DNA from 3 places in the Mitsuaria sp. CC2 genome. Region 3 is predicted to be linked to each of the others. Evidence: predicted binding sites of a transcription regulator. Region 3 holds the regulator's gene; each other region holds the start of a gene.
The links. The regulator LexA, encoded in region 3, represses DNA repair genes until DNA is damaged. The targets are predictions, from matches to a motif close to ACTGTATNNNNATACAGT.

Region 1: PV762_RS18355 (ATP-dependent helicase) is a predicted target of LexA. The motif match lies at 5,145-5,162, and genes of this name have one in related genera.
Region 2: imuA (translesion DNA synthesis-associated protein ImuA) is a predicted target of LexA. The motif match lies at 1,812-1,829, and genes of this name have one in related genera.

The regions. Positions count from the first base shown of each region.
Region 1 covers NZ_JARVXN010000027.1:132,665-139,610, reverse strand. Annotated here, with positions in the region: gene PV762_RS18370 (ABC transporter ATP-binding protein/permease) at 1-711, opposite strand, end outside; gene PV762_RS18365 (hypothetical protein) at 1,049-1,585, opposite strand; gene PV762_RS18360 (serine hydrolase) at 1,750-2,778, opposite strand; gene PV762_RS18355 (ATP-dependent helicase) at 3,051-5,132, opposite strand; gene PV762_RS18350 (hypothetical protein) at 5,315-6,184, shown strand; gene PV762_RS18345 (ABC transporter ATP-binding protein) at 6,099-6,946, opposite strand, start outside.
Region 2 covers NZ_JARVXN010000013.1:192,166-199,111, forward strand. Annotated here, with positions in the region: gene PV762_RS08585 (response regulator transcription factor) at 1-267, shown strand, start outside; gene PV762_RS08590 (sensor histidine kinase) at 257-1,612, shown strand; gene imuA (translesion DNA synthesis-associated protein ImuA) at 1,974-2,852, shown strand; gene PV762_RS08600 (Y-family DNA polymerase) at 2,803-4,197, shown strand; gene PV762_RS08605 (error-prone DNA polymerase) at 4,231-6,946, shown strand, end outside.
Region 3 covers NZ_JARVXN010000033.1:60,889-67,834, forward strand. Annotated here, with positions in the region: gene PV762_RS21690 (ATP-binding cassette domain-containing protein) at 1-487, shown strand, start outside; gene PV762_RS21695 (MarR family winged helix-turn-helix transcriptional regulator) at 718-1,209, shown strand; gene PV762_RS21700 (organic hydroperoxide resistance protein) at 1,260-1,694, shown strand; gene PV762_RS21705 (asparaginase) at 1,789-2,724, opposite strand; gene lexA (transcriptional repressor LexA) at 2,841-3,518, shown strand; gene PV762_RS21715 (helix-hairpin-helix domain-containing protein) at 3,535-3,840, shown strand; tRNA gene PV762_RS21720 (tRNA-Asp) at 3,906-3,982, opposite strand; tRNA gene PV762_RS21725 (tRNA-Glu) at 4,085-4,160, opposite strand; tRNA gene PV762_RS21730 (tRNA-Ala) at 4,222-4,297, opposite strand; tRNA gene PV762_RS21735 (tRNA-Asp) at 4,345-4,421, opposite strand; tRNA gene PV762_RS21740 (tRNA-Glu) at 4,604-4,679, opposite strand; tRNA gene PV762_RS21745 (tRNA-Ala) at 4,722-4,797, opposite strand; gene gltX (glutamate--tRNA ligase) at 4,943-6,352, opposite strand; gene PV762_RS21755 (O-succinylhomoserine sulfhydrylase) at 6,349-6,946, opposite strand, start outside.

The sequences.
Region 1 (6,946 bases), on a different contig from region 3:
GTTCTGGTAGACGGACTCGAAGCGGCCTTCGATGTGGGCGCGTTCCTGGGGCTCGCCGCGGTAGAAGGCGATGGATTCGGCGTTCTCGCGCAGGCGCATGAGTCCGAAGCGGAAGTCGGCCTCGCGGCGCAGCTGCCAGAAGTTGAGCTGGATCAGCGGCGAGCCGAAGACGTAGAGCGCGAGGAAGGTGCCCACGGTCGCGTAGACGACGAGGAAGGCGACCAGCATCTTCGACAGCGACCACAGCACGGCGCAGAAGGCGACCAGCTGCATCAGGGAGCCCAGCATCAGCAGCATGAAATGCGTGGAGCGGCCGGTGAAGGTGTTGATGTCCTCGGAGATGCGCTGGTCGGGGTTGTCGATGTCACCCGCCGCGCCGGCGCCGATCTCGTAGTACTTGCGCCCGTCGAGGTAGCCGTCGAGGAACCTGCCGGTGAGCCAGCGCCGCCAGTGGTTGGAGAACGCGTCGCGCATGTAGTAGTAGAAGGCGTACACGGGCACGGCGAAGCCCAGCACGATGAGGCTGTCGCGCACCGCGAGCCAGAAGCGCGAGTGGTTGCGCTCGGCGAGGGCGGAGGTCATCTCGCCGGTCTTGTCGTTGAGCATGACGGCGAGCTGGGTCTCGCACAGCATCAGCACGATCATGAGCAGCAGCAGACCCCAGGCGGCCTTGCGCTGGTCGCCGAGCCAGTAGGGTCTGGCGATCTGCATGAACTGGCGCCAGGCGGCGGCGGACAGGCGCGGCGGACGACGTCGCCGGGCTTTCTTGGGCGCGGGTGGCGCGGATGGAGCGGACGGCGCGGACGGCGGCAGGTCCGTCGCGGGAGCGGAGGGGTGGGCCATGAGGGCGGGACGCAGTCTGCCGAGATGGCTCGACAGTAGCTCCGGCGGCTCATCGGACGGGTAGGACGGGGCCTACTGCGGGTGACGGAGGGAGGCGCGAACCGTGCGCCCTCCGGGGCGCGGTCACGACAGCAGCCGCGACATCAGGTAGGCCAGGCCCGACGAACCGGCCGCAGAACCGGCGCACCAGCGGAGCAGCTTGTTGTTACGCAAGGCTACCCGCAGCGGCGGATGAGCTGATGGCGGCCCGGGCGCACCACTTGATCAGCCGGAGGTCCGAGGCTTGTCCGCTCATCTTGATGCGGTCGTCGACGGTAGCGACGACAGAAGCGACGAACTCCTTCATGTCGATCCTGGAGCGATCGAGCATGACGTCGAAATCCTTGCAGAATTTGTCGCGCATGGCGTGAAGCTCGTCCCTGAACTCGGCGCGGCTTGCGGCGAGCCCGTCCTTGAACTCGGCGCGGCTTGCATTGAGATCGGCCTTGAACTCGGCGCGGCACTGGCTGAATTCCTTGGTGTACTCGAGGCGCTGCTCCGCAAGTTCCTTCTTGAAGGATTCGTGATCCTTCCTGATGGCCAGGAATTCGCCGTGGACCTGAGCGAAGCCGGCCTGCATCTCCTCGCGGAGCTTGTGGGTCTCGCCGGCCAATTGGTCGAGTCGATACATCACGTGGTGGATGTCGGGTTGCGGGTGCGTACCCGGCTTGGCGCTCGTGGCGTTCTGGGAATGAGGGTGCATGCGGCTACTCCTGGACATGCGGTGAGGGAAGCCGCAAATGCTAGAAGTGATCACGCCCGAACGGCGTGGCGCGAATGCCGAATCCGATGGATGTTTGATCAGCGGCAAAAGAACCGCTGGTCCACCCATCAGTGGGGGAACACCGACGTCAAGGGGGAGTCAGCTCAGGCCGCGGCGATCTTCGCCAGCGACTTGCGGATCGCGGCCGCGTCGCGCAGGCGCTGCGCGGAACCGTCGGCGTCGAGCAGGATGACCGTGATGGTCTGGCCGCCGCTCTTCATGCGCATCGCCAGGCAGCGCCCGGCTTCTTCGGTGTAGCCGGTCTTGGACAGGCGGATGTCCCAGCCCTTGGCCCCGACCAGGTGGTTGGTGTTGCGCAGCTCTCGCGGACGGCCGTTGACCTCGACCGCGCTGGACTTGTCGCTGCTGATGCGCGCGATCACCGGGTACTTCGCCGCGGCGGCGGCGATGCGGGCGACCTCGGCGGCCGTCGAGGTGTTGTTGGGCGACAGGCCCGTCGGGTCGGCCAGCGCGGTGTGCGACAGGCCCAGCGCGCGGATCTTGGCGACGACCGCGGCCTCGTAGGCCGGCATGCCGCCAGGGAAGTGGCGGGCCAGCGCCGACGCGGCGCGGTTCTCGGACGAGATCAGCGCCAGCTCCAGCGCCGCTTCGCGGCTCATCGTCGCGCCGACGCGCACGCGCGACTTGCTGTGCTTGAGGCGGTCGACGTCGGCGTCATCGATCTTGATTTCCTCGGTCATGTCCTGCTTCGCGTCCAGCACGACCATCGCCGTCATCAGCTTGGTCAGCGAAGCGATGGGCACGACGGTGTCCGGCTCCTTGGACATCAGCACGCGCCCGCTGTCGTCGACCACCAGCATGTGGCGGGCGTTGACCGGGAGCTTCATGAGCGGCTCGTCGGACGGCGTGGGGGCGACGACGGTGCCCGGCGACCTGGCGATCAGGGGCGAGGATGCCGTGGGCGTCGGCGCGGACGCACCGGCCGGCGCGGGCGTCAGGACGCCGTTGGGACTGATGGCCGCCGTGGTCGGAGCGGCCGTGGGAACGACGACCTCGGGATCGTCGCTGGCGGCTTGCACGATCAGACAGCCGCAGGTGAGGATCAGCGCCGGCAGCGCGAGCTTCCAGTTGGTGTGGGCAAGGGTGCGGAGAACGGTGTCGCGGATCGTCACGGCGGTCGGGCTGGGCTGGCGGCTGGGTCCGGGGAGGCGGGGGTCAGGGGTTGACCGTCGCGAAGTTTAAGTTCTTCGCGACGGACCGCCATCCCGTCTTCCCGTAACGTGCGTTACGCGCGCGGACGGCCGCACGATGCAGCGACCTCTCTTCAGCCACTCTGATGCGGTGTTGGCGGATCCGTTCGAGAGAATCGCGCTCGCACTCGCGCTCGCGGCAGCCGACGCTGACCCGATCGCGACGGAGGATCCAGTCCACCCCGATGGGATGCTCAGTCCCAGGCCTTGCGCAGCTTCGCGGCGACATCCATCGCCGGTCTCACGAGCTCGGGCAGCGGCGCCTGCGTCTGGTTGGCGGGACCCAGCTTCTCGAAGTGGCGCACCACCTTGCCGGGCAGGAAACGCGACACGCTCGCGTAGAGATGCCGGTCGCCGTGCCGCGTCTGCTGCGTCACGTAGAAGCGCTGCGGCACCATCACCGCGAGGTGGTCCTTCGCCCGCGTCATCGCCACGTAGAGCAGCCGGCGCTCCTCCTCGATCTGCGCCTGCGCGCCGGTGCTCAGGTCCGAGGGCATGCAGCCGTCCACGCAGTTCAACAGGTATACCGCGTTCCACTCCTGGCCCTTGGCCGAATGGATGGTCGACAGGATCAGGTAATCCTCATCTTTCAAGGGCACGCCCGACTCGTCGCTGCTCGCGTCCGGCGGATCCAGGGTCAGCTCGGTCAGGAAACGCTCCCGCGATCCGTAGCCCTGCGCGATGCGCGTGATCTGCTCCAGGTCGGCCAGCCGCACCGGCGCGTCGTCGTACAGCCGCTCCAGGTGCGGCGCGTACCACTGCACCGCCTCCTCGAGATCCATCGGCCAGCTCGAGCCCGAGATCAGCGGCAGCATCAGATCGCGCAACGCGGCCCACGCAGCCGCGGCGGCGCGGGGCGCTTCGAAATCACGCAGCGCCTGCGCGGGATCCGCCGCGGGCGACATCGCATCGAGCAGGCGTCTCGCGCTCGCCGGTCCGAAGCCCGGCAGCAACTGCGCGACCCTGAAACCGGCGAGTCGACCGCGCGGGTTCTCCGCCCAGCGCAACACGCTCAGCACGTCCTTCACATGCGTGCTGTCAAGAAATTTCAAGCCGCCGAACTTGACGAACGGGATGTTGCGCCGCGTCAGCTCCAGCTCCAGCGGCGCCGCGTGGCTCGACGTCCGGAACAGCACCGCCTGACGCGTCAGCTTCAGGCCCTGCTCGCGGCGCTCCAGCACCTTGTCGGCGACCCATTGCGCCTGACGCGCCTCGTCGTCCACCGTCACCAGATGCGGCAGCTCGCTCGACGCCTTGTCGGTCCACAGGCGTTTCTCGTGGCGCTCGCGCGCCATCGCGATGACGGCGTTGGAGGCCTCCAGGATGGGCTGCGTCGAGCGGTAGTTGCGCTCCAGCGCGACCACGCGCGCGGGAGGATCGAATTGCGCCGGGAACTCCAGGATGTTGCGCACCTCCGCCGCGCGGAACGAATAGATCGCCTGCGCGTCGTCTCCGACCACCGTCAGCCGGTCGCCGCGCGGCTTGAGCCGCTTCAGGATCGTCGCCTGCAGCCGGTTCGTGTCCTGGTACTCGTCGACCAGCACGTGCTGGAAACGCTCGCCCAACTCCGCGGCCAGGGCGTCGTCGCTCATCAGCTCCGACCAGTAGAGCAGCAGGTCGTCGTAGTCCAGCAGCTGCTGGTGCTGCTTCTCCTCGACGTAGGCCTTGAACAGCCGCTTGAGTTCGTCATGGACCGCGAAGCACCAGGGGAAGTGTTCCTGCAGCACCTGGTCCAGCCGCGCCTCGCTGTTGACCACGCGGGAATAGATGTTGAGGCAGGTGCCTTTCAGCGGAAAGCGCTCGGTCGTCTCGGCCAGCCCGAGCGCCTGGCGCTGCAGGCCCATCAGGTCCTCCGCGTCGGGGCGGTCGAGGATGGTGAAGTTGGGCGCCAGGCCGATGCGATGGGCGTATTCGCGCAGCAGGCGCGCGCCGACGCTGTGGAAGGTGCCTGCCCATGGGAAACGCGGCGGTGCCTGCGTCGAGGCCAGGCCCAACGCCCGGTGCAGCACACGCCCCGCGCGGCGTTCCATCTCGCCCGCGGCGCGGCGCGAGAAGGTGAGCAGCAGCAGTCGCTGCGGGTCGGCGCCGGACTGGATCAGGCGCGCCACGCGCGAGGTCAGCGTCTTGGTCTTGCCGGAGCCTGCGCCGGCGATCACCAGCAGCGGTCCGTGCGACTCGAGGCCGGAGGAGTCGAGCCCGTGCTCGACCGCCGAGCGTTGCTCGGGATTGAGGTCGGCGTAGACGTCATGCGGCGCGTCGGCGAGGGCATCGGACATGCCGCGATCATAGCTGTATGGATCAACAGTGAATCGTCGGATGCCCTGCCGATCGAAGGAGCGGGGTCAGCGAATGCCGGTGGGGCCGGAATGGCTCTGGGGGTTCCCGGAGGGACGCCCCCTGAGTCGTGGAGAGCCCGCGCTTGGCTTGCCTGAGGCATGTCTCTTGCCCATGATCGGACATGCTCCAGATCCTCGTCATCCTCAGCGCGCTGGCCATGCCCCTGGTGGCGTGGGCGTCCCAGCGCGGCGTCTTCGGCCCGGACAACGGCGCCATCTCCGACCGTTTCCCGACGCTGCTCGTGGCTGACGGCTACGCCTTTTCGATCTGGGGGGTGATCTTCCTGCTCGACCTGGTTTTCGCCGTGTGGCTGCTGCGCGGCCAGCCGGTGCCGGACAGGGAAGGGCACCGCGATTCCCATCGCTGCCACTGGTTGGTTGTTATCGGCTTCGCGCTGACCGCGAGCTGGATGATCGTGTTCTCGCAGCAGTGGTTCGGGCTGGCGCTCGCCGTCATCTGGGCGGCGTTGGCGAGCCTGCTGTGGGCCTTGATGCTGGTGGCGCGCGCGATGCCGCGCGGCGCGCAGTCATGGCTGGCCGTGTTCCCGCTCGCGCTGCACGCGGGCTGGTTGTCGCTGGCGGCCTTCCTGGACACCGCGCAGACCGTCGTCGCGGCGCAGGTGCTGCCGACGCAGGACCAGTTGCCCTGGACGCTGGTGCTGTGGGCCTTGGCCGCCTTGCTGCTGCTGGTCGCGAACGCGCGCCTGCACGCGCCGGGCACCGGCCTCGCGGCGCTCGGGTATGCCGGCGCCGCGGTGTGGGGCCTGATCGGCGTCTACGTGAAGCAGACCGCGTCGCCGATGTCCGGCTCCGACGGTTCCGCCTGGATCGCGCTGGCGCTGGCCGCGGTGCTCGCGGCGCAAACGGTCTGGCTGCGGGTGAGACCCGCCGGTCCCCCCGACGCCGTCACGCCAGGCGGCGCTCGTCCTTCGCGTCGAACAGGTGGGCCGATGCCGCCTCCCATTGCAGGCGGACCGCGTCACCGACATTGAGGTGGGGGTTGCCCGAGACGCGCGCCGTCATCGGGCCGCTCGGCGTGTCCACGAGCAGATAGGTCTCGGGACCCGTCGGCTCGCTCATCTTCAGCACGCCGGGCATGCCGCCCGCGCGCACGTCCGTGTTGTCGGCCAGCCGGATGTGTTCCGGACGCACGCCGTAGAGCACGCCGCCCGCGGCATCGATCGACGCCTGCTGCGCCGCGTCCACCGGCAGGGTCACGCCCTGCGCCGCCAGCGCGCCGCCGCCGTCGCGCTCGGCCTGGACGAAGTTCATCGTCGGCGAGCCGATGAATTCGGCCACGAAGCGGTTGGCCGGTCGCGTGTAGATCTCTTCCGGCGTGCCGAACTGCTGCACCAGACCGTCGCGCATCACCGCGATGCGGTCGCCCAGCGTCATCGCCTCGACCTGGTCGTGGGTGACGTAGACCGTGGTGGTCTTGGTGCGCTGGTGCAGCAGCTTGATCTCGGCGCGCATCTCGATGCGCAGCTTGGCGTCCAGGTTGGACAGCGGCTCGTCGAACAGGAACAGCTTCGGATCCCGCGCCAGCGCACGCCCCATCGCCACGCGCTGCCGCTGACCGCCGGACAGCTGGCCCGGCTTGCGGTCCAGCAGGTGGTCGATCTGCAGCATCTTCGCGACGCGCTGCACCGTCGTGTCCCGCTGCGCCTTCGGCACCTTGCGCATCTCCAGCCCGAAGGCGATGTTCTGCGCGACGTTCATGTTCGGGTAGAGCGCGTAGCTCTGGAACACCATCG
Region 2 (6,946 bases), on a different contig from region 3:
ACGCTGGAAGCCACGCGCGCCGGCAAGCCGCTGCAGCTCACCCCCACCGGCTACAAGCTGCTGTCCGCGCTGCTGCGCGAGGCGCCCAAGCTGGTCCGCCGCGAAGACCTGGAACGCGAGGTCTGGGGCAACGATCCCCCCGACAGCGATGCGCTGCGCACCCACATCCACGCGCTGCGCGCGGCGCTGGACAAGCCCTTCCCCGTCCCGCTGCTGAAGACCCATCCGGGCATCGGCTACCGGCTGGTGTCGCCCGATGCGGGATGAGCCGCGGCGAGACCCCGGCGATCCACGCGGCCACCCTCGCGGCGATGCACGCGCCGGCCGCTCGACGGCCGCGCCGACCACGCTGCGCACGCGCGTGGCCGCCGCCTTCCTGCTGCTGACGCTGCTGGTCTGCGGCGCCTTCGCGGTCGCCGCGGTGCGCATCGCCTCGAGCATCGAGGACCGCCTCGTCGACCAGCGCCTGGACCGCACCGCCGACGAGCTGATCGCCCGCGAGAAGCAGGGCCTGGAAGCCGACCTGCCGCCCAGCGTCACGCTCTACAAGGGCGATGCCATCCCGCAGGCACTGCGCGGCAAGCCGCCGGGCAAGTACACGCTGCCGCAGGAGGACGCCACCTTCACCGCCCTGGTCCGCGACGACCTGGGGACGGTCTTCGTGCTGACCGACCGCGACGAGGACTTCGCCAAGATCGAGGCCGGCGTCTACGGCCTGCTCGGCCTGGCCTTCGTCTGCTGCCTGGGGCTGGCGCTGTTCCTGGCGCAACTGACCGCGAGCCGCATCGTCGCCCCGGTCACCGCGCTGGCCCGCGCCGTCGAGACCGACACCGCGCCGCGCGAATATCCGCTGCTGGACTCGACCGACGAACTGGGTGTGCTGTCGCGCGCGTTCGCGGCCAAGACCGAGGCGCAGCAGCGCTATCTGGACCGCGAGCGCTGGTTCACCGGCGATGTCAGCCATGAGTTGCGAACGCCGCTGGCTGTGATGCTGGGCGCGGCCGAGATCCTGAAGGCGCGGCTGCACGATCGCGACGACATGGTCGAACTGGCCGAGCGCATCCGGCGCACCGCGGCCGACACCAGCGAGCGCGTCGTCGCGATGCTGCTGCTGTCGCGCGACCCGGCCAGCATCGGCGCGCCGCCGACCGCGCTGCTGCCGCTGCTGCGCCAGGAGATGGAACGCTGCCGGCCGCTGCTCAAGGGCAAGGAGGTCGAGATGACGCTGCATGCCGCGTCCGCCGATGCCGGCCTGGAAGTGCCCGCGCGGCCCGAGCTTGCGGCCATCGCGCTGGGCAACCTGATCCGCAACGCCTGCCAGTTCACCGACCAGGGCCGCGTCGACATCCGGCTCGAGGCCGGCCGCGTGGTCATCGAGGACACCGGCATCGGCATCCCGCCGGCGGTGCGCGACCGGATCTTCGACCGCTTCATGCAGGTCGACCCGGCGGGCGCCGGCAGCGCGGGCCTGGGCCTGGCCATCGTCAAGCGCGTCGCCGAGCACCTGGGCTGGACCGTCAGCCTGGAAGCGCCGGCCCGTGGGGGGACGCGATTCGTGCTGGCGTTCGGCAGCGGTCATGCCGACGGCAACGAGCGCCGCACCACGAGCTGAGTCGGTCAACCAGCAAGTGAGCGGTTCAATCGAGCAGCACAGGCGTTGTTCCATTGCGCTTGCAGTCTTGCAAGTACGCGTCGACGAGCTGCTCATACACGGGACGCATTTTGAAAAGGCTCTCAGGATCAAAAGTTCACCGCGAGATCCTGTCGCCCGCGATCTGTAAACGTCCTGGACGAGTCAGCTGCCCATCTATACTGTATGCAAATACAGTGTCGAAAATTCGCTGCCTCCCATGCCATCCCTACCTGCCGGGGAGGGTCGCCTGTCCCCGCCTCCCGGCGGTGACGATGGACTGATCTCTCCCACCCAGAATCTCGTCCTCGATGCAGCGCACCATGCGCTGCGGATCGGGCCCATGCCACTTCCGCCTGCCGTGGCAGAGGCGATCTGGCGCGGCGATGCGCTTGGCCGCGGCACCGACACCGTCTGGCCGAGCGGCTTCGACGCGCTCGATGCCGATCTGCCAGGCGGTGGCTGGCCGGGGCGCCAGTTGACCGAAGTGCTGCTGCCGCAGTTCTCGCTGGCCGAATGGCGGCTGGCGGGACCGGCGCTCCGACGCGTCGTCGCCGACGGTGCCGCGGTGGCGATGGTCGGACCGCCCAAGCGCCCCCACCTGCCCGGCCTGATGCACCTGGGGCTGGATGAGCGCCACCTCGTCTGGATCGACGCGCGCGCGCCGTCGGCGCGGCTCTGGTGCACCGAACAGCTGATCAAGTCCAACGCCGCCGGCGCGGTGCTGGCCTGGCTGCCGCAGGCCGCGCCCGAGCAGCTGCGGCGGCTGCAGGTGCTGGCGCAGTCATTCGAGGGACCGGTGTTCCTGTTCCGGCCGCTGACAGCCCGCCATGACCCGTCGCCGGCGCCGCTGCGGGTGCTGGCGACGATCGATGTCGACTGGGCTCTGGACGTCCAGATCCTCAAGCGCAAGGGCCCCGCCCACGAGACCCCGCTGCGGCTGGCCTCGATCCCCGGCGGACTCGAGCATGTCCTGACCCCGCGGGTGATGCGGCCCAGCACGATGCGCCCGGTGGCGCCGATGACGGTGCCGGGCGTCGACGTGGCCGACGTGGCCGACACCGTCAACGAGTCGGCCGGCAAGGCCCAGGTCAGTGCCAGGCCCCTGCTCGAGACGGTGTCCGAATCCCTCCACGAGCCCGTTGCGCTCACCCTGTTCCCGGAGTTCTCCCATGTTGTGGGTCGCACTGATCCTGCCGCCTCGTCCGCCGGCACCGTTTGAGGACCCGTCGACCGCGCCCCCGCCGCATCCCTGGGGGATCTGCGCGGAGAGGCAGGCGGGCCTGGCGGTGTGGTGCCTGCAGTTCACGCCGCGCGTGGCGCTGATGGAGGACGCCGTCGTGATGGAGGTCGAGGCCAGCCTGCGGCTGTTCCGCGGCCTGCCCGCGCTGAAGGCGCGCCTGAGCGACGAAGCGCCCGACCTGGGCGCCGTGGGCATCGGCTGGGCGCCGTCGGCCACCGCCGCGCTGGTGCTGGCGCGTTGCGGCGTGCTCGACCTCGGCGGGCGGCTGTTGCAGGCGGTGCTGGACCCGTTGCCGCTGCAGGCGCTGAGCGCCGGCGCGGAACACGCGGAACCGTTGAGCCGCGCCGGCATCAACACGCTGGGCCAGTTGCGGGCGCTGCCGCGCGGCGGCATCGGCCGACGCTTCGGCGCGGCGCTGCTGACGATGCTGGACCAGGCCTACGGCCTGCGGCCCGAGGCGCACGCCTGGGTCGCGCTGCCCGAGGACTTCCACGCCCGCGTCGAGCTCCCCTGCCGCGAGGACCACGCGCCCGCGCTGCTGCTGGGCACGCGGCCGCTGCTGATGCGGCTGTGCGGCTGGCTGGCCGCGCGCCATGCGGGCGCCACCGGCGTCACGCTGCACTGGGTGCACGACTCGATGCGCGCCAAGGACGCCGGCGAAGGCGGTTGCCTCACGATCCGCACCGCCGAGCCGATCCGCGAGCTCGAACACTTCTGCCGGCTGATGGCCGAGCGCCTGGCCAAGACCCAGCTGCTGGCGCCGGTCGGTGAACTGCGGCTGGAGGCGGTCGGCGTGCAGGCGCTGGTGGAGGACAGCGGCTCGCTGCTGCCCGACGTGGTGCGCACCGGCGAGACGCTGTACCTGACCCTGGAACGCATCGCCGCGCGGCTCGGTCCTGAGCGCGTGCAGCAGCCGGTCCTGGGTGACGATCATCGACCCGAATGGCAGACGCGCTGGCGACCCTGCGGCGACGGCCGGACGACCTCCCGCCGCAAGGGTCGGCAGGCGGCGGTGCGCGCGCCGGCCGTGCCGGAGCCCGCCTTCCTGCTCGACCCGCCGCTGCGGCTGGCGGTGCGCGAGCACCGGCCGCACTACCAGGGCCCGCTGACGCTGCTCGTGGGACCGGACCGCGTCGAGGGCGGCTGGTGGGACCGCATCCCCGACACGAAGGCGCATCGCCAGGTCACCCGCGACTACTGGATCGCCGTCAACGAAAACGCCGGCGTGCTGGCCGTCTATCAGGAACGGCTGAGCGGGACGGGCAGCGGCGACGACGACAAGTCCGCCGTGCAGGCGTGGTTCCTGCACGGGATGTATGCCTGATCAGGCGCCCTCCGTTCTTACAGGCCGCTCACCATGTCCGCCCTCCCTGGCGCCTCGGTCCTTCCCGACTACGCCGAGCTGCGCTGCCTCAGCAACTTCAGTTTCCTGAAAGGCGCGAGCTGGCCCGAGGAACTGGTCGTGCGCGCCAAGGAGCTCGGCTACGCCGCGCTCGCGATCACCGACGAGTGCAGCATGGCCGGCATGGTGCGCGCGCACGTGGCCGCGAAGCAGCACGGCATGACGCTGCTGGTGGGCAGCCAGCTCCTCATTGAACCCAGCGGCGCCTCAGGGCGCGTCTCAGGCGCGGTCGGCGCGGTCGGCACGTTGGGCGCGTTGGGCGAGCAGGATGCGGAGGACGAAGACCCGTTCACGCTGGTGGTGCTGGCCTGCAGCCTGAACGGCTACGGCAACCTGTGCCAGTTCATCTCGCGGCTGCGGCGCTCGTCCGAGAAGGGCACCTACCGCTGCACGCGGGCCGACATCGGCCCGCAGACGCTGGACGACTGCGTCGTGATCGCCTGCCCGGACCGGCATGCGACGCCGGCGCAATTGCTGTCGATGGCGCGCTGGCTGCTGACGCGCTTCACCGGGCGTTGCTGGCTGGGCATCGACCAGCCCCAGCACGCCGACGACGAGATCCGCCTGCTGCGCCTGCGCGAGGCCGGCGCGCTGACCGAGATCCCGCTGGTGGCCGTCGGCGACGTCACCATGCATGTGCGCAGCCGCAAGCCGCTGCAGGACGTGCTGACGGCCACACGCCTGGGCAAGCCGCTGACCGAGTGCGGCCAGGCGCTGGACCGCAACGCCGAGCGCCACCTGCGCCACCGCGGCCGCCTCGCGCTCAGCTTCCCGGCGGACCTGCTCGCCGAGACGCTGCGCGTCGTCGAGTGCTGCGGATTCAGCCTCGACGAACTGCGCTACCACTACCCGTCCGAGGTCGTGCCCGACGGCCAGACGCCTGCCGGTCATCTGCGCCGCCTGACCTACGAGGGCGCGGGCCGTCGCTGGCCGGCGGGCGTGCCGGCCGCGGCCAGCGAGCAGATCGAGCGCGAGCTCGCACTGATCGAGGAACTGCGCTACGAGCACTACTTCCTGACGGTGGCCGACATCGTCCAGTTCGCGCGGTCGCAGGGCATCCTGTGCCAGGGCCGCGGCAGCGCGGCGAACTCCATCGTCTGCTACTGCACGCATGTGACCGAGGTCGACCCGGAGCGGATGCAGGTCCTGTTCGAGCGCTTCATCAGCAAGGAACGCAACGAGCCGCCGGACATCGACATCGACTTCGAACACGAGCGCCGCGAGGAGGTCATCCAGTACCTCTACCGCAAATACACGCGCGAACGCGCGGCGCTGGCGGCGGTGGTGATCTCCTACCGCGTGAAGAGCGCGCTGCGCGACGTCGGCAAGGCACTGGGCTTCGAGCCCGAGGTGCTGGACACGCTGTGCGGCAACCATCAATGGTGGGACGGCCAGACCATCGATGCGGAACGCCTGCGCGAGTCCGGACTCGACGCCGACGACCTCGCGGTACAGCAACTGGTCAAGATCACCTCGGAGCTGCTGGGCTTCCCGCGACACCTGTCGCAGCACCCGGGCGGCTTCGTGCTGACGCACGGGCCGCTGACGCGCATGGTGCCGGTGGAGAACGCGTCCATGCCGGACCGCACCGTCATCGAGTGGGACAAGGACGATCTCGATGCCGTCGGCCTGCTCAAGGTCGACGTGCTGGGACTGGGCATGCTGACGGCGATCCGCAAGACGCTGGACTTCGTCGGCAAGCGCCAGCGTTATCCGTTCGAACTGAAGGACATCCCGGACGGCGACGACGACACCTACCGGATGATCCAGCGCGCCGAGACCATCGGCGTGTTCCAGATCGAGAGCCGCGCGCAGCGCAGCATGCTGCCCCGGCTGAAACCGAAGGAGTTCTACGATCTGGTCATCGAGGTCGCGATCGTGCGGCCGGGACCGATCCAGGGCGGCATGGTTCATCCCTATCTGCAGCGCCGTCAGGGCTTCGAGAAAGTCGTTTATCCCCAGGGGCTGGAGACGGTTTTGAAGCGCACGCTGGGCGTTCCGGTGTTCCAGGAACAGGTGATGCAGATCGCGATGATCGCGGCGGGGTTTTCGGGGGGCGAGGCCGATGAGCTGCGACGCTCGATGGCTGCGTGGAAGCGCAAGGGCAACCTCGAGAAGTACCGCCAGAAGCTGATCGACGGGATGCGGGAACGGGACTACCCGGTGTCCTTCGCCGAGCAGATCTTCGAGCAGGTCAAGGGCTTCTCGGAATACGGCTTCCCGGAGTCGCACGCGGCCTCGTTCGCGCTGCTGGTCTACACGAGCAGCTGGCTGAAGCGCCATCATCCGGCCGAGTTCCTCGCGGGCCTGCTGAACGCGCAGCCGCTCGGCTTCTATTCGCCGAGCCAGTTGGTGCAGGAGGCCAGACGCAAGGGCGTCGACAAGGAGGCCGTCGAGGTGCTCCCGCCCGACGTGATGCACAGCGACTGGGATTGCACGCTGGAGCGCGCGGACGGCCGTGTCATCCGGCCGACGCAGCGTGGCGCCGCCGACACGATCGATGCCCTGCCGCTGGACGAGGACGGGATCGTCGTGGAGGACGATGGCGATCCCTTCCTCGACGCGGAGGAAGCGCTGGCGGCCGACGCGGCGCCCGTCAAGGTGCGATTGGGTTTGCGGCTCGTCAAGGGACTGCAGCAGTCCTCGGCCGCGCTGATCTGCCGGGAGCGTC
Region 3 (6,946 bases):
GCTGGCGCCGTTCGACGGCGACCTGGACGATTACCAGCGCTGGCTGCTGGATCGCTCCAAGGAAGCGGCCAAGCTCGCGAAGGAAGAAGCCAAGCAGGCGCTGCGCAGCGCTCGCGCCAGCAGCGCGACATCCGCTCCCGCACCGGCTCCGGTGGCCGCGGCTCCCGTGGTCGCTGCTCCGGTGGCGGCACCGGCTGCTCCCGCCATCAAGCGCGAGGACCGCAAGCTCAGCGGCCAGGCCCGTCAGAAGCTGTCCGAGCAGACCCGCCCGCTGCGCAAGGAGATGGAGCAGATCGACGCCCGCATGAAGGCATGGACGGAAGAACGCGCCGCGCTCGAAGCGCAACTGTCGGCGGCCGGGCAGACGCCCGCGCAGATCGCGGACGCCGGAAAGCGCCTGAAGGCCATCGGCGACGAGGTCGAAGCGGCGGAACTGCGCTGGCTGGAACTCAGCGAGCAGGTCGACGCCATCCAGGCGACGGGCTGAGCCCGCCTTCACACCCCGCTCCACGAACGCCTCGGCGACCACGGTCCCCGAGGCGTTTTTCTTTCTGGAACTTCCGACGGTGGCCGCCGATAGTTCCCGTCAACCGCGCCCAAAGACCATTTCAATTGTGCGCAATTGAGTTGCTCGCTATAGTTGCTTCCATGCCGCACGTGACACCCTTCAACCCGCAGGACACCGCCTCCGCCGTGGCCGATGTCCGCGACCAGCCGATGCCTGCGGGCACGGACTGGTTGAAGCTGGACGTGCAGCTGTGCTTCGCGCTCTATTCGACCTCACTGGCGATGACGAAGCTGTACAAGCCGCTACTGACTCCGTTGGGCCTGACCTATCCGCAGTACCTGGTGATGCTGGTGCTGTGGGAGACCGACGGCCCGAGCGTGTCCGATCTGGGGCAACGTCTGAACCTGGACTCGGGCACGCTCACACCGCTGTTGAAGCGCCTGGAAGCGAGCGGCCTCATCCAACGCCGCCGCGCCCTCTCCGACGAGCGACGCGTCGAGATCCACCTGACGGCGTCTGGCCGCGTGCTGCGCGATCGGGCCATCGCCATCCCTGAACAACTGGCCTGCGCCAGTGCCTGCGGCCCCGCCGAACTGGAGTCGCTGACAAGACGCCTGCATGAACTGCGAGCCAACGTACTGACCCATCTGGCACGCGGTCCCGCCCCTCCCGTCACCGCGGACGAGGATGGCGAGACCTGACCCCGAGTTGTCCGCCCCTTCACTTACCCCTCACCACCAAGGAGCCTCATATGGCCATCGAAAAAGCCCTCTACACCGCCACCGCCACCGCCACCGGCGGCCGTCAAGGCACCGCGCAATCGTCGGATGACCGCCTGAAGGTCCAGCTGTCCACGCCCAAGGCGCTGGGCGGCGACGACGGCGCCGGCACCAACCCCGAGCAGCTGTTCGCCGCGGGTTACTCGGCCTGCTTCATCGGCGCGATGAAGGCCGTTTCCGGCCGCAACAAGGTCGCCCTGCCCGCGGAAGTCTCGATCACCAGCGAAGTCGGCATCGGCCCTCACGCCAACAAGCCCGGCGCTTTCGGCATCGCCGTCGCGATGAAGATCTCGGTGCCCGGCATGGACCGCGCCGCACTGGAGAAGCTGGTCGCCGAGGCGCACGAGGTCTGCCCGTACTCGAACGCCACCCGCGGCAACATCGACGTCACGCTGACGATCGTCTGATCCTCCGGGTCCGGTTCGTTCCGGATCCGCGATGAAAAAAGCGCCGGCATTGCCGGCGCTTTGTCGTTGATGAGAAGCGCGGCGCGCGACGTACTCAGCGGGATTGCAGCAGCGTGAGCATCAATTCGATGCGCGCCGCCCAGGGCGACAGCGCCGCCGTCGGCTCGTCGCTCGCGCCGACGATACGCCCCTGCGCGCAGCGCGTCGTCCGCCAGACGGGAACGCCCGCGTCCTTCAGCGCCTGCACCGGCGCCTCCAGCGCGCGGTTCAGCGTGCCGTTCCCCGTGCAGGCCAGCACCAGGCCTTGGAGTCCGGCCGCACGCCATGCTTCGAGCGAACGCGCCTCGGCGCCCGCATGGCTGGCGAGCACCGCGACCCACGGCCATTGCGACGCGTCTGCGGGCAACACCTTCGTGCCCAGGGCATCACCCTGCGGCCAATCGCGGAAGCGGCGCACGATCCCCTCCTCCACCACCGCCAGCGGACCGGCGTCGGGTCCGGCCTCGAAGGCATCGAGGCGGTAGGTGTGCGTCTTGCGCAGCTCCCCCCCCGACCATACCTTCCCTGCGACCACCGCGACGACACCGCGTACGCCGTCGGCCTCGGCCACAGCCACGGCGTCCAGCAGGTTCTGCGGTCCATCCGCCTGGATAGCCGTCGCCGGGCGCATCGCCGCCGTCAGGACCACCGGCTTCCCGGGCGCGAGCACGCGCTGCAGCAGGTAGGCGGTTTCCTCCAGCGTATCGGTGCCGTGCGTGATCACGATGCCGCGCACCTCGGGGCGATCCAGGTGCTCCTGCACGCGACGCGCGAGCCGCGCCCAGGTCGCGTGATCCATGTCCTTGCTGTCGAGCTGCGCCAGTTGCTCAGCCTCCAGCGCGCGGGCCGCCAGCGCCGGCACCGCGCCCACCAGCGACGCCACCGACAGCGAGCCGGCCTTGTAGCCGACGTTGTCCGTCGCACTGCCGGAGGCCCCGGCGATGGTCCCCCCGGTGCCGATGATCACAAGGGTCTGGGCCGCACTTTGCAATTTCTCGTCTCCTGTATAAAAATCCAGATGCTGGATGAATTCTCAGGCGGCTTTCGAACCTTCCAAGGCCTGCGCCGTCTTCGACATCCGCCCCTCAATCGAACAAAGGCCAACTCGTGGACACTCCGCCCAAACTCACTGCCCGGCAACAGCAGATCTTCGATCTGGTCCGCGACAGCATCGAGAGCACCGGATCCCCACCCACCCGCGCGGAGATCGCGCAGCAGCTGGGCTTCAAGTCCGCGAACGCGGCCGAGGAACACCTGCAGGCCTTGGCGCGCAAGGGCGTCATCGAGCTGGTCGGCGGTACGGCGCGCGGGATCCGGCTGCCGTCGACCGCGCTGCGGCAAGTCAACCGCGCCCGGGAGCACAGCCAGTTCGCACTGCCGCTGGCGAGCCTCGCACAGCTGACCTTGCCGCTGGTGGGCCGTGTCGCCGCCGGTGCGCCCATCCTGGCCGAAGAACACGTCGAGCAGCACTATAGCGTCGACGCTTCGATGTTCTCGAAGGCGCCGGACTACCTCCTGCGCGTGAAAGGCATGAGCATGAAGGACATCGGCATCATGGACGGCGACCTGCTCGCGGTGCAGAAGATCAGCGAGGCTCGCAACGGCCAGGTGGTCGTCGCGCGCATCGGCGACGAGGTCACGGTGAAGCGCTTCCAGCGCCACGCCGACGGCATCCGCCTGCTGCCCGAAAACCCCGATTTCCAGCCGATCGAGGTGCCCCCCGACGAGCAGTTCGCGATCGAAGGTTTGGCCGTCGGCCTGATCCGCTCCGGCGGCTTCCACTGAGCGCCGGGATCCGCCCATGAGCGCGCGAAAGACGCACACCAAAGCAGCCTCGGCCGCCGACTGTGCATCACTTCGGCAGATTCCCAACATCGGGCCGGCGATGGTGCGGGATTTCGAGGCGATGGGGATTCATCAACCAGCGGATCTCGTCGGCGCGGACGCCTTTGCGCTATATCAGCGGATCTGCAAACTGACCGGTCAGCGTCATGATCCCTGCGTGCTGGATACCTATATGGCCGCTGTCGATTTCATGAACGGCGGCCCTCCCCGGGATTGGTGGAGTTATACGGCGCAGCGAAAGCGCGAGTATCCAGACCTCTGATCCTTGGCCAAAACAATCGGCCAAAGAAAAAACCCTGACGATTTGCATCGACAGGGTTTCAATGTTGGCGGAGTGGACGGGGCTCGAACCCGCGACCCCCGGCGTGACAGGCCGGTATTCTAACCAACTGAACTACCACTCCAGATAAGACGCTATTGAGTGCATCTATATCATTTGCGAACAAGTTTCGCTGCAAACCATCGATTCCTCTCGGAACCTCGCTGCAGCCAAGCCTTGTCGTACTTGGCGTCCCCTAGGGGATTCGAACCCCTGTAGCCACCGTGAAAGGGTGGTGTCCTAGGCCTCTAGACGAAGGGGACTGGACTTGCTGTCTTGACTCGAACCGTGCGTACTGAGCAACCATCACACCCGAAGGTATTCTGGTGGAGGTAAGCGGGATCGAACCGCTGACCTCTTGCATGCCATGCAAGCGCTCTCCCAGCTGAGCTATACCCCCGAATGCTTTCGCATCGAATCGGTACGCTGCCCGAGTCTCAACTGTGTTGGCGGAGTGGACGGGGCTCGAACCCGCGACCCCCGGCGTGACAGGCCGGTATTCTAACCAACTGAACTACCACTCCAGATACTCAAGACCTTTCGATCTATCGCATCAAACTCTTCCCGCGTTGATTTCATCAATTGCTTGATGTCATCACTGCGTCGATTTCGTTACTGTACCTGATTTTGACAACGATCAAATCGATTTCCGAAGAATTTTTCGATTTTCTCATTCAATCTCTGGTCAGCAACCAAGTTCGAAACTTGGCGTCCCCTAGGGGATTCGAACCCCTGTAGCCACCGTGAAAGGGTGGTGTCCTAGGCCTCTAGACGAAGGGGACAAAACCTTCTTCCTTGAACCGCGCGCCACGCAAACTGAAGTTTGGTGGAGGTAAGCGGGATCGAACCGCTGACCTCTTGCATGCCATGCAAGCGCTCTCCCAGCTGAGCTATACCCCCTTCGGGGAATTCGATCCAGCTTCTTTTCGGCTTTCTGAATTTCATCGGGGAGCTCGCGCTCCCCGTTTAAATTCATCGTCTGCCGCTTCGAAGTTCGTTTCGAACAACGCGCTGTTCAAGCGAGAACGAGAGTATAGATCGAGTTTTAAACGGAACGCAAGCGGTTCAACAAAATTTCTTTGTCGAAAAGTTCCAGCACCGCATCCACCGAGGGGGTCTGTGAACGGCCGCAGCTCAACACCCGAACGGGAATCGCCAGTTGCGGCATCTTCAGGCCGTGTGCCGTGATCGTTTCCTTGATCGTGGCGCTGATCGAGGCCTTGTCCCAGACCGCAAGGGCCTCAAGTTTGTCCGCCAACGCCAGCACGGCCGGCTTCACCGCATCAGTCAGGTGCTGAGCACGGTCGGCGTCGCTGATCGTCACCGGCGACACGTACATCGCCAGCCAGTCCGCCAGCGCGACCGTCGTGCTGCAGCGGTCCTTGAACAACCCGCACATCGCTTCGAGACGCTCCGGCGCGGCTAGGCTGCGCTTGGCCAGTTGCGCCGCGACCAACGCCGCCAGCCGCGCGTCGTCCGCCTGCTTGATGTAGTGCGAATTGACCCATTCCAGCTTGGCCGGATCCCATTGCGCGGGGCTCTTCGAGATGTGGCTGCCGTCGAACCACGAGACCATTTGCGTCACGCTGTAGAGCTCGTCGTCACCGTGGCTCCAGCCCAGGCGCGACAGGTAGTTCAGCATCGCCTCGGGCAGGTAGCCGTCCTCCTCGTACGCGGTGACGCTGACCGCGCCGCGACGCTTGGACAGCTTCTGGCCGTCATCGCCCAGGATCACGGGAATGTGGCCGAACGCGGGCAGTGCCGCGCCCAGCGCGTTGAAGAGATTGATCTGCCAGGGTGTGTTGTTGATGTGCTCGTCGCCGCGGAAGACGTGGGTGATCTTCATGTCCCAGTCGTCGATCACCACCGCGAAGTTGTAGGTCGGCACGCCGTCCGGACGCAGCAGGATGAGGTCGTCGATCTCGCGGTTGTTGATCGTGATCGGCCCCTTGACAAGGTCGTCCCAGGTCACATCGCCGTCGACGGGATTCTTGAAACGCACCACCGGCTCGATGCCAGCAGGAATCGCCGGCAGCGTCTTGCCCGGCTCCGGACGCCAGGTGCCGTCGTAGCGGCGCTTCTCGCCGCGCGCCTCCTGGCCCGCCTTCATCGCGGCGAGTTCCTCGGGCGAGCAGTAGCAGCGGTAGGCGGTGCCGGCCGCGATCATCTGCTCGATGACCGCGTGATAGCGCTCCAGGCGCTGCATCTGATAGATCGGGCCCTCGTCGTAGTCGAGGCCCAGCCACTTCATCGACGCGAGGATCTGCTCGACCGAATCCTGCGTCGATCGCGCGACGTCGGTGTCCTCGATGCGCAGCACGAATTCGCCGCCGTGGTGGCGCGCGTAGGCCCACGAGAACAAGGCCGTACGCGCCGTGCCGAGGTGCAGGAAACCCGTCGGCGACGGAGCAATGCGGGTGCGGACCGGCGTGGCCGGCGTGGAGGGAGTCGTCATAGGGAATTCAAACCGCGGGCCAGATCGGCCTTGATGTCTTCGATGTCTTCCAGGCCGACCGCGACGCGGATCAGGCCCTGCGTGATGCCGGCGGCCTGGCGCTGCGGCTCGGTGAGCCGGCCGTGCGAGGTGCTGGCCGGATGCGTGATGGTGGTCTTGGTGTCGCCGAGGTTGGCGGTGATCGAGCAGATCTTCGTCCGGTCGATGACGTGGAAGGCGGCGGCGCGACCGTTGTCGTCGCCAGCGTTCTTCACGATGAACGACACGACCGCCCCGCCCTGGCCGCCTTGCTGGCGCATCGCAAGCTCATGCTGCGGATGCGACTTCAGGCCCGGGTAATAGACGCGTTCGACGCCGGGATGCACTTCCAGCCATTCGGCCAGCACGGCGGCGCTGGCGGTCTGCGCCTTCATGCGCACCGACAGCGTCTCCATGCCCTTGAGCACGACCCAGGCGTTGAAAGGCGACAGCGACATGCCCACCGAGCGCATCACCGGCGTGAACACCTCGTCGACATGTTTCGCGGAGGCGCAGATCGCGCCCGCGATCACGCGGCCCTGGCCGTCCAAATACTTGGTGCCGGAATGGATGATG